3 regions of the Mesorhizobium sp. B2-4-17 genome follow, and region 3 is predicted to be linked to each of the others. Evidence: predicted binding sites of a transcription regulator. Region 3 holds the regulator's gene; each other region holds the start of a gene.

Region 1 (3,278 bases), on a different contig from region 3:
CCGCGCCATGCGGGCAGGTGAACAAAAGCTTCGGCAGGCCCCGCGCCGGGCCTTCCGTGTCGATGCCATAGACGCCGTCGGGCAGGTCGAAATCGTTGGCGCCGTCGGTCGCTACCCAGAGACGGCCGGCGGGGTCGAAGGTGATGTTGTCCGGGCACACGAACCAGCCATTGTCCGATGTGTCGGAATGGAAGGTGGCGCCGACCTTGGCATCCCCGGGATTGCCGCACAGAACGAACAGGTCCCAGGTGTATTTGTCGGAGGTGTGGTCGGCGTCGCTGCCGCGGCCGCCCGGCGGGATCAGTTCGACGATGTGGCCCCAGAGGTTTTCGGGCCGCGTGTTGGCTGGATTGACCTTGGATTCCTCGCGCTTCTTGTTCTTAGTCATGACGGCGTAGACGCGGCCGGTGACCGGATTGGTCTCGATGTCCTCCGGCCGGTCCATCGGGGTCGCGCCAAGCGCATCGGCGGCCAGCCGTGTTTTCAGCAGCACCTCCGCCTGGTCGGCAAAACCGTTATCGACGGTGAGCTTGCCCTGGCCATGGATCAGCGGCAGCCATGTCATGGTGCCATCGGCATCGTAACGAGCGACCGAAAGCACGCCATCGTCCAGAAGGCCGTTGCTCGAAGCGGGGTTCGCCTTGTCATAAGCCTTGTTCGAGACGTAGCGGTACATATATTCGAAATAATCGTCGTCACCCATGTAGACGACGATGCGGCCATCCTTGTTGACGACGACCGTAGAGGCCTCGTGCGACATGCGGCCAAGGGCCGTGCGCTTCACCGGTTTGGACTTGGGGTCGTAGGGGTCGATCTCGACCACCCAGTCGAAGCGGTTGGTTTCGTTCGGTTCCTTGTCGATGTTGAAGCGGTCGTGAAAGCGACCGCGGCCGTAAATGTCGGAGCCGTCAAAGCCGTAACGGCCGAGAATGCCTGCTGTAGGGGCCTTCTTTGGATCGCCGCCGAACAGATCGGAAACGCCCTCCTCGCAGGTCAGCACCGTCCCCCATGGGGTAACGCCGCCGCTGCAATTATAGCTGGTGCCGAGCACCTTGGTGCCGGTCGCATCGGCTGAGGTCTTCATCAGCGCATGGCCAGCCACGGGGCCGGAGACGGTCATTTCGGTGTTGGCGGTGATGCGGCGGTTAAGCGGGCTATCGTCGATGGTTTGCCACTTGCCGTCCTTGAGCATGACCTCGACGATCGAATGCCCCATCGCCGCCAGCCCGAGATCGACCTGTTCCTTGCTCATCGCCTTGCCGGCGCCGTCCTCGGTCATGCCGGGGAACATCACGTTCGGCGAGATGTATTCGTTGTTGACGCAAAGCAAGCCGTGGTCGGAGTTCACAGATCCCTTGGGCAGCGGCATGAAGGCGATGTAGTCGCAATTGTAGCCGAAGCGCCTTTCCTGTTCGTCGGCCGCGATCGTATTGCCGTCGAAATCCGGCAGGCCCGCGACAAGCGGATCGCCCCAGCGTGCGACGATCGTCGTTTCATAGCCGTCGGCTGCGGCGTGGGTCTTGCCATAGACTCGGTTCAGTTCGGGAAAACCGAGGGTGGAAAGGGCGGCGGCGGCATGTGTTTCGCCGGCAAACAACGAGCCGACAAAGCCGCCGCCGGCGACCAGGGCGCCAGATGCGAGGCTGCCCTTCAGGAGAGTACGGCGCGAAACGCGCTCGGCGATGACATCGCGAATGACGGGGGAGGATGAGGACGGGGAATCGGCCATGTGTCTGCCTCTCGAGGTGGATGTGACGGCGCAAAGCTGCCTATCCAGCTTCGGCAACATCCAGATGACATGAGAGAAAGCTCGCCTCGCGGCGAGGGCCGTCACCAGGACGGGCTATTGGCTGCCGCCCCTGGTGCAGGTCGAGGCGGTGAAGGCCCCGTCCGGCTGCTTCATGATGATATCGAAGGAGGGCGGGTTCTGGCCATCCAGGGTTGCCTGGGTCAGGGACAGGGAATTGCCACCGGTGGTGTAGCCGCCGAGCGGTCCCAACCAGGAGATCACACCGTTTGCGTCCATCTGGTAGTTATAGCCCTGTTGGACGGCGCCGAAGGTGACAGGGCCGGTGTAGACATTTCCCTTGATGGTGATGACGCCCAGGTTGAGGAACATGCCGAGCAGATAAACTTCGCAGTGATAGGTGCCGTCGGGCATCCTGCCGCCGCTGAAGTCGGCCCGCGCGGCTCCGGTTCCCACCGCCAGAAGTAATATTCCGATGAATATGCGTGAAATGCTGGATGCCATGACGTTGCCTGTCTGAAGTCGAGCTTGCCCCATTTTCGCGTCGGGCCGCAACATTTGTCAGCGGTGATCCGTTCACAAAGGTCAAAATATAGGCATCAGATAAATTTGAGCTAAAATTAGGCAATTTGCCTTGTGCGCTGCGCAAATTTCCCTCACTCAAATTTTTTCGGCTCTCTTTGTTTTGTTTGGTCTGATGTAATAAGCGGCTGACAATGTTTGGCTATTTCGCTTTTTCGGACATCCCATTCGCGGTTGGCATGTAGGTTGCATCGCGTTGTTTCAGTGCAATCAACCAGCTTGGGAGTGTTCAGCATGAGGGGTAGTTTCTCGACAATAACAAAAATGTTTTCGGCGAGCGTGGTGGCCGCTGGCCTGTTGATGTCGGTTCCCGCCAGGGCCGCCGACGACACGATCAAGGTCGGCATCCTCCATTCGCTGTCAGGGACAATGGCGATTTCGGAGACGACGCTGAAGGACGCCATGCTGATGCTCATCGACGAGCAGAACGCCAAGGGTGGCCTGCTCGGCAAAAAACTTGAGGCCGTCGTCGTCGATCCGGCTTCCAACTGGCCACTGTTCGCCGAGAAGGCGCGTGAGCTGATTTCCAAGGACAAGGTGGCGGCGGTGTTCGGCTGCTGGACCTCGGTGTCGCGCAAATCGGTGCTGCCAGTGTTCTCCGAGCTCGACAACATCCTGTTCTACCCCGTCCAGTATGAAGGCGAGGAGAGCGAGCGCAACGTGTTCTACACCGGCGCCGCACCGAACCAGCAGGCCATTCCAGCCGTCGACTATCTGATGAGCGAGGATGGCGGCTTGGTGAAGCGCTGGGTGCTCGAAGGCACCGACTATGTCTACCCACGCACCACCAACAAGATTCTCGAAGCCTATCTGAAGGCCAAGGGCGTCGCGGCGGAAGACATCATGGTCAACTACACGCCGTTCGGCTTCTCCGATTGGCAGACCGAGGTCTCGGCGATCAAGAAGTTCGGTTCGGCCGGCAAGAAGACGGCCGTCGTTTCGACCGTCA
Region 2 (3,278 bases), on a different contig from region 3:
GTCATGGAAGGCGGCACGACCTTTTACTTCGTCACCGAGGGTATCCATTCGGCGCTTGAGCAAGCGAAGGCTGCGGCTGATGGAAAGGATGTGCGGGTCGGTGGCGGCGTCGCGACAATCAGGCAATATCTGGAGCAGAAACTTATCGACGAGATGCATCTGGCGATCTCGCCCGTGCTGATCGGCGCAGGCGAAAACCTTCTGGCCGGCCTCGACATGCCGAAACTCGGCTATCAATGCAGCGAACAGGTCGCTTCGCCGCACGCCATGCATGTGGTCATCAAACGGGCATAGCCGCAACTCCGGTCATTGGCGAAACCCGCAGGTGCAAGCCTCTTTCTCTCCGTCACTATACGGGGAGAGACGGAAATGCGCCTCAATATTTCTCCGGCACGTAAAGTTCTCGCGGCAGAACCTGGCGCTCGTATTCCGGGTTGAACACGCGCTCGGGCAGTGTGATCTCCTCGTGCGGCACATCTTCATACGGCATCTGCTTCAAAAGATGATCGATGCAGTTGAGCCGCGCGCGCTTCTTGTCGTTGCCCTCGACGATGAACCAGGGCGCTTCGGGAATGTTGGTGCGGGCGAAGGTTTCTTCCTTGGCCTTGGTGTATTGCTCCCACCGCACACGCGACTGCAGATCCATGGGCGACAGCTTCCACTGCTTCATCGGATCGTGGATGCGCATCAGGAAGCGCATCTGCTGTTCCTCATCGGTGATCGAGAACCAGTATTTGACCACGGTGATGCCCGAGCGCACCAGCATGCGCTCGAACTCCGGCACGTCATGGAAGAACTCCTCGACCTGCTCGTGCGAAGCAAAGCCCATCACCCGTTCGACGCCGGACCGGTTGTACCAGGAGCGATCGAACAGCACGATCTCGCCGCCTGCCGGCAGGTGCGGGACATAGCGCTGGAAATACCATTGCGACTTCTCGCGCTCGGTCGGCGCCGGCAATGCCACGACGCGGCAGATGCGCGGATTGAGCCGCTGGGTAATGCGCTTGATGACGCCGCCCTTGCCGGCGGAGTCACGGCCCTCGAAAATCACCACCAGCTTCTTCTTGTGATAGGCGACCCAGGACTGGAGTTTGATCAATTCGGATTGCAGGGTGATCAGGTCGCGAAAATACTGCATGCGATCGATCGAAGGCGGATGCGAGTTCTTGTAGATCTTGGCGATCTCCATCGACAGCGCCGGCTCCGACATTTCGAGTTCATAATCTTCGTCGAGCGTGTCGGCGAGCTCGGCTTCGAGCCAGTCCTTGGCGGGAGAATTCTGTTTTAGCTCGGTCATGTCAGCTGCTCCGCTTGCAAACCCTGTCGGTTCCGGACGGTGTTCCCATTGCTGGCCAGCGGCCTTGATGGAAACACCTGAGCCGACTTCAATATAGGCCGGCAGTGACGGTTTTATTGCAACCCAGGCGTGATTGCAGCCACTGCGGCTGACCGAAGGCGCGTGACGCCTAACCCTCGATGAACCGCCAGAGTTCGGGATCGGGTTCGATCTGCCCGCTGAGCACGAAATATTTGTAGAGCACGAGCAGGGAGATCGCCTGCTCGTCTCGCTCATTGGAAAATTTGCGGCAATAGGCGTTGGCTGCGGCGATGATGCGCTCCGCCGCCGCCGGGTGCGCTTCGAAATAGCGCACCTTTTCGCCGAGATCGGCGAAATCCGGATCGAGTGGCACATAGTGGACATTGGCTTCGAGTTGGCTCTCCGCGAACCATGTCTCGTAGGTCGGCGGCGGCATCAGGCAGAGCGAGTTCGAATTCATGATCCATTTGAGGTTGGTCGCCACGTCATTGCCCTCGAGCGAGACGATGTAGCGGTGGCGCAGATGCTGGCTGATGCTGAGAAAGGGCTTGCTGTATTCGGCCGGAGCACTTCGCTTGTGCGAACCCACGTCGCAGAAAGGCAGGTCGCGCGCTGCGTCCAGAAACCGTGTCCTGATCGGATTGTTGAGATCGCCGCGCCAGATCACGACCGGCAGCTTGTCGGCAAAGGCGACCGCGTCGTCCGGCATGTAAAAGTGGCGGAACTTGTTGAACTTCAGGATGACCGCGTTGCTGTTGTCGGCGCGGATCGGCCGATCCTTGACGAGTGTCGGCACCTTCGGCACATGCCTGACGTCGCCAAACTCCAGGTCGAGGAGCAATGCCCGATCGAAATAACGGGCGAACTCCTTCAGGTCGTAATAGTACATGCTCGGCTCAAACGGCATCTTGTCGATGCGCACCGCATCCGGGCTTGGCATAAAGGTGCCCTGCAGCTTGTTGTAGTCATTCAACCGCCGGCGCACGGCCTCATCCAAAAGCCTGGCCTGCTCCAGGCGGGCCGCCAACTGTCGTCGGAAGAGTGCCTGGGGGGCGATATCGCGCATGACGTTTCGCGCATAGTAGAAAACCTTCTGCGTCGTTCGTTTTATGGTGGCCATCGTACCACGTTGATATCAGGACAAACGCGACCAAAACACCCGGCAGCCCGAGATAGTTCCCGCGCCATGCTCACACGCCATTGTGCCAGGCATTTCGCAACCCGGTGTCATCCAAACGCGAGACCAATGGCGCCGACGCCAAATGTCGCCGGCGACTAGCCCGTTATGTAACGCCAGACCTCGGCATCGGGCTTGATCTGGCCGCTGAGCACGAAATATTTGTAGAGCACCAGCAGCGAGATCGCCTGCTCCGTCTGTTCGTTGTCGAATATCCGGCAATAGGCATTCGCGGCCGCGATGATGCGCTCGGCCTTCGCCGGGTGCCGTTCGAAATAGGCCACATGTTCGGCCAGGTTCGAGAAATCCGCTTCAAGCGGCACATAATGGACATTGGGCTCGAGCAGCCGTTCCGCGAACCACGTCTCATAGGTCGGCGGCGGCATCAGGCAGAGCGACTTCGAGTTCATGATCCATTTGAGATTGGTCGCCACGTCATTGCCTTCGAGCGAGACGATGTAGCGATAGCGCTGCTGCTGGCTGATGCTGAGAAAGGGCTTGGCGTATTCGGCCGGAGCGTTCGGCTTGTGCGAGCCGGCATCGCAGAACGACAGCCCGGACAAAGCCTTCAGAAATCTTGTCCTGATCGGATTGTTGAGATCGCCGCGCCAGACCACCGCAGGCAGCTTGTCGGTAAACGAAATGGCGTCGGCCGGCATCTGGAAGTGACGAAACTTGTCGAGCTTCATGATGACCGCGTTCTTGTCATCATCACGGATCGGCCGGTCCTTCACGATCGACGGCACCTTCGGCACATTCCTGACGTCGCCGAACTCCAGGTCG
Region 3 (3,278 bases):
CTGCTTGACGGCCGGAACATTCTCGACCGCTCGCAGGACCTCAACCTGCTACGCACCAAGATCGGCATGGTGTTCCAGAAGCCGACGCCGTTTCCGATGTCGATCTATGAAAACATCGCGTTCGGCGTCAGGCTCTATGAGAAGATCAGCAAGGCCGAGATGGACGGCCGTGTCGAGCAGGCGCTGAAGCGCGCGGCTCTGTGGACCGAGGTCAAGGACAAGCTCAACGCCAGCGGCCTCAGCCTTTCGGGCGGCCAGCAGCAGCGTCTTTGCATCGCCCGCACCGTGGCGGTGAAGCCGGAGGTCATCCTGCTCGACGAGCCGGCATCGGCGCTCGACCCGCTGTCGACCGCCAAGATCGAGGAATTGATCGACGAGCTGCAAGCCGACTACACGATCGTCATCGTCACCCACAACATGCAGCAGGCGGCGCGCGTGTCGCGCCAGACGGCTTTCATGTATCTGGGCGAGCTGGTCGAGTTCGATCGTACGGAGAAGATCTTCACATCGCCCCGCGAGAAGCGCACGCAGGACTATATCACCGGCCGCTTCGGCTGATCTCACGCATACGAGGACCAGGATCATGGCCGAACACACAGTCGCTTCTTTCGACGAGGATCTCGGACAGATCAGCAGGCTGATCAGCGACATGGGCGATCTCGCCAGCTCGATGGTCGGCGGCGCCACCAAGGCGCTGCTGAACTCCGACAACGCGCTGGCACAGCGCGTTGTCTCCGACGACGTCATCATGGACGCGCGCCAGCGCGAACTCGACGACCGCGCCATCACGCTGATCGCCAAGCGCCAGCCGATGGCCGACGATCTGCGGCATGTCGTCGGGTCGATCCGCATGGCCGGCGACCTCGAACGCATTGGCGACCTTGCCAAGAACATCGCCAAGCGCGTCGGTACGGTCGGCCTGTCCACCACGCCGCGCGACCTGTCGCATTCCATCGACGCCATGGCGCAGCTGGTGCTGATCCAGGTGCAGGGCGTGATCGAGGAGTATGCGGCGCACGATGCCGAGGCCCTTGCCAAGCTGCGCGCCGATGACGAACGTATCGACGTCAAATACACCTCCGTGTTCCGCGAACTTCTCACCTACATGATGGAGGATCCGCGCAACATCACGGCTTGCACGCATCTGTTGTTCTGCGCCAAGAATCTCGAGCGCATCGGCGACCATGTGACCAACATCGCCGAGAATGCCTACTATGTGCTGACCGGTACGCAGCTGCCCGCGAATCGTCCGAAGCAGGACGAAACGGCGATGTCGGCGCCGGCGGCTTGATCGTCAGAGCGGTTCACCGTTTTACGGAAAACCGCTCTCTCTCTTGTTTCCATGCAATTCCGGACGGAAAACCGCTTCACACTTTTCCTGGAATTGCCTTAGAGGTGACCAGTCGATGATCGCGCCACGCATCATGGTGGTGGAGGATGAGGAGCCACTCGGCGTGCTCCTCCGCTACAATCTGGAATCGGAAGGCTACCAGGTCGAGGTGGTCCCGCGCGGCGACGAGGCGGAGATTCGCCTGCAGGAGAACGTCCCCGACCTCCTGGTGCTCGACTGGATGGTGCCGGCGGTGTCCGGGATCGAACTCTGTCGCCGGCTAAGGATGCGGCCCGAGACCGAGCGGCTGCCGATCATCATGCTGACGGCGCGCGGCGAGGAAAGCGACCGCGTGCGCGGCCTTTCGACCGGCGCCGACGATTATCTGGTCAAGCCGTTCTCGACACCGGAATTCATGGCCAGGGTCAAGGCGCTGCTGCGCCGCGCCAAGCCGGAAGTGCTGTCCAGCGTGCTCAAGGTGGGCGACATCGTGCTCGACCGCGAATCACATCGCGTCTACCGCAAGAAGAGCGAGATCCGGCTCGGGCCGACCGAATTCCGCCTGCTCGAATTCATGATGCGTCATCCCGGCCGGGTGTTCTCGCGCAGCCAGCTGCTCGACAATGTCTGGGGGGAGACGATCTATATCGACGAGCGCACGGTGGACGTGCATGTCGGCCGGTTGCGCAAGGCGGTCAATAACGGCCGCATGCCCGACGTCATCCGCACCATTCGTGGTGCGGGGTATGCAATCCGCGAGGATTGAGCGCGACTTTATTCAGGCCACGTTCTTCCCGGAGCCGGCTTTCGCCTGCATGCCCGGCGCGAAAATCTCCTGGTCGACGAAGGTCAGCGCCCGCATGGCGCAGCCCTCGCGGATCAGCGGCAACTCGTTGGGCTCGGTGTCGAAGGAAATCGATTTCGAGTGCTGGCCGCCGGCGGTCTGGGCGATGGCCTCGCGCAATGCCGGCTCGATCAGGTCGAAGGCGGCGGCGCTGACGCCGACCATGGCGACGGGGGCGGGATCGATCAGCGCGAACAGGCTGCCGAGGCCGTAGCCCAGCGCCTCGCCGGCCCTGCGGTAGGCCTCGCGCTCGGGCCCGTCCGTTTGCCGCGCCGTCGCCGCCAGCGCCCGCATCTGCGCGTCGCTGACATCGGCGACCGGCTCGGTGTCCTCGCTGAGCTGCCTGGCGTTGCGCCAGATGGCGTAATTGCCGGCATAGGCTTCGACGCAGCCGCGCCGCCCGCAGCGACAGAGCGCGCCGCCTGGCCGATGGATCATATGGCCGAATTCGCCGCCCGAGGAATGGGTGCCGGTGAAGAGCTCGCCCTTCAGCACCAGGCCCATGCCGATACCGTGCGAAAGGAGAATGGCGATGAAGTCGTCGCGGTAGCGCTCCGGATCGCGCCAGCGCAGCGCCACCGCCATCATGTTGCAGTCATTCTCCACGGTGGCGGGGATGCCGAACTCGGCTTCGAGTATGTCGGCGAAGGCGATGTCGGTCTGCGGCGTGATGGGCGACCACAGCATTGCCCGGGCATCGGTGTCGGTGATGCCCTGGATCGCCAGCGCGATACGGGCGACGCTGCGCACGTCGAGGTCGGGATCCTCCAGGCGCCGCCGCACGATGGCGACGCATTCGCCGATCAGTGCATCGCGCGACATGGTCAGCGTATCCAGCCGGCGCTGTTCCTCTGATATGACCTGGCCGGCATAGTCGATGACGGCGACGGACAGGAAATTCAGCGACAGCACCACGGTCATCACCGTTGCGGCTTCCGGATTGAGGCCAAGCCCGACCTGCGGCCTGCCGCGTTTGAGCGCGCCGGCCTCGCTCGGCTTGCCTTCGGCCAGGATACCTTCGCCGATCAGATCAGAGGAAATCGCCGATATGGTGGAGTGGCTGAGGCCGGTGGTCGCGGCGATTTCGGTGCGCGAGGGCTGGCC

Evidence for each region. The regulator PhoB, encoded in region 3, activates phosphate uptake and scavenging genes when phosphate is short. The targets are predictions, from matches to a motif close to TGTCATNNANCTGTCAT.
Region 1: FJ548_RS23025 (PhoX family phosphatase) is a predicted target of PhoB. The motif match lies at 1,783-1,799, and genes of this name have one in related genera.
Region 2: ppk2 (polyphosphate kinase 2) is a predicted target of PhoB. The motif match lies at 1,402-1,418, and genes of this name have one in related genera.

What each region holds. Positions count from the first base shown of each region.
Region 1 covers NZ_VFUX01000031.1:22,151-25,428, reverse strand. Annotated here, with positions in the region: gene FJ548_RS23025 (PhoX family phosphatase) at 1-1,729, opposite strand, end outside; gene FJ548_RS23020 (hypothetical protein) at 1,844-2,251, opposite strand; gene urtA (urea ABC transporter substrate-binding protein) at 2,564-3,278, shown strand, end outside.
Region 2 covers NZ_VFUX01000005.1:74,143-77,420, reverse strand. Annotated here, with positions in the region: gene FJ548_RS05900 (dihydrofolate reductase family protein) at 1-294, shown strand, start outside; gene ppk2 (polyphosphate kinase 2) at 377-1,297, opposite strand; gene FJ548_RS05890 (glycosyl transferase family 90) at 1,467-2,438, opposite strand; gene FJ548_RS05885 (glycosyl transferase family 90) at 2,594-3,278, opposite strand, start outside.
Region 3 covers NZ_VFUX01000020.1:85,399-88,676, reverse strand. Annotated here, with positions in the region: gene pstB (phosphate ABC transporter ATP-binding protein PstB) at 1-558, shown strand, start outside; gene phoU (phosphate signaling complex protein PhoU) at 584-1,291, shown strand; gene phoB (phosphate regulon transcriptional regulator PhoB) at 1,407-2,096, shown strand; gene FJ548_RS17295 (ROK family protein) at 2,109-3,278, opposite strand, start outside.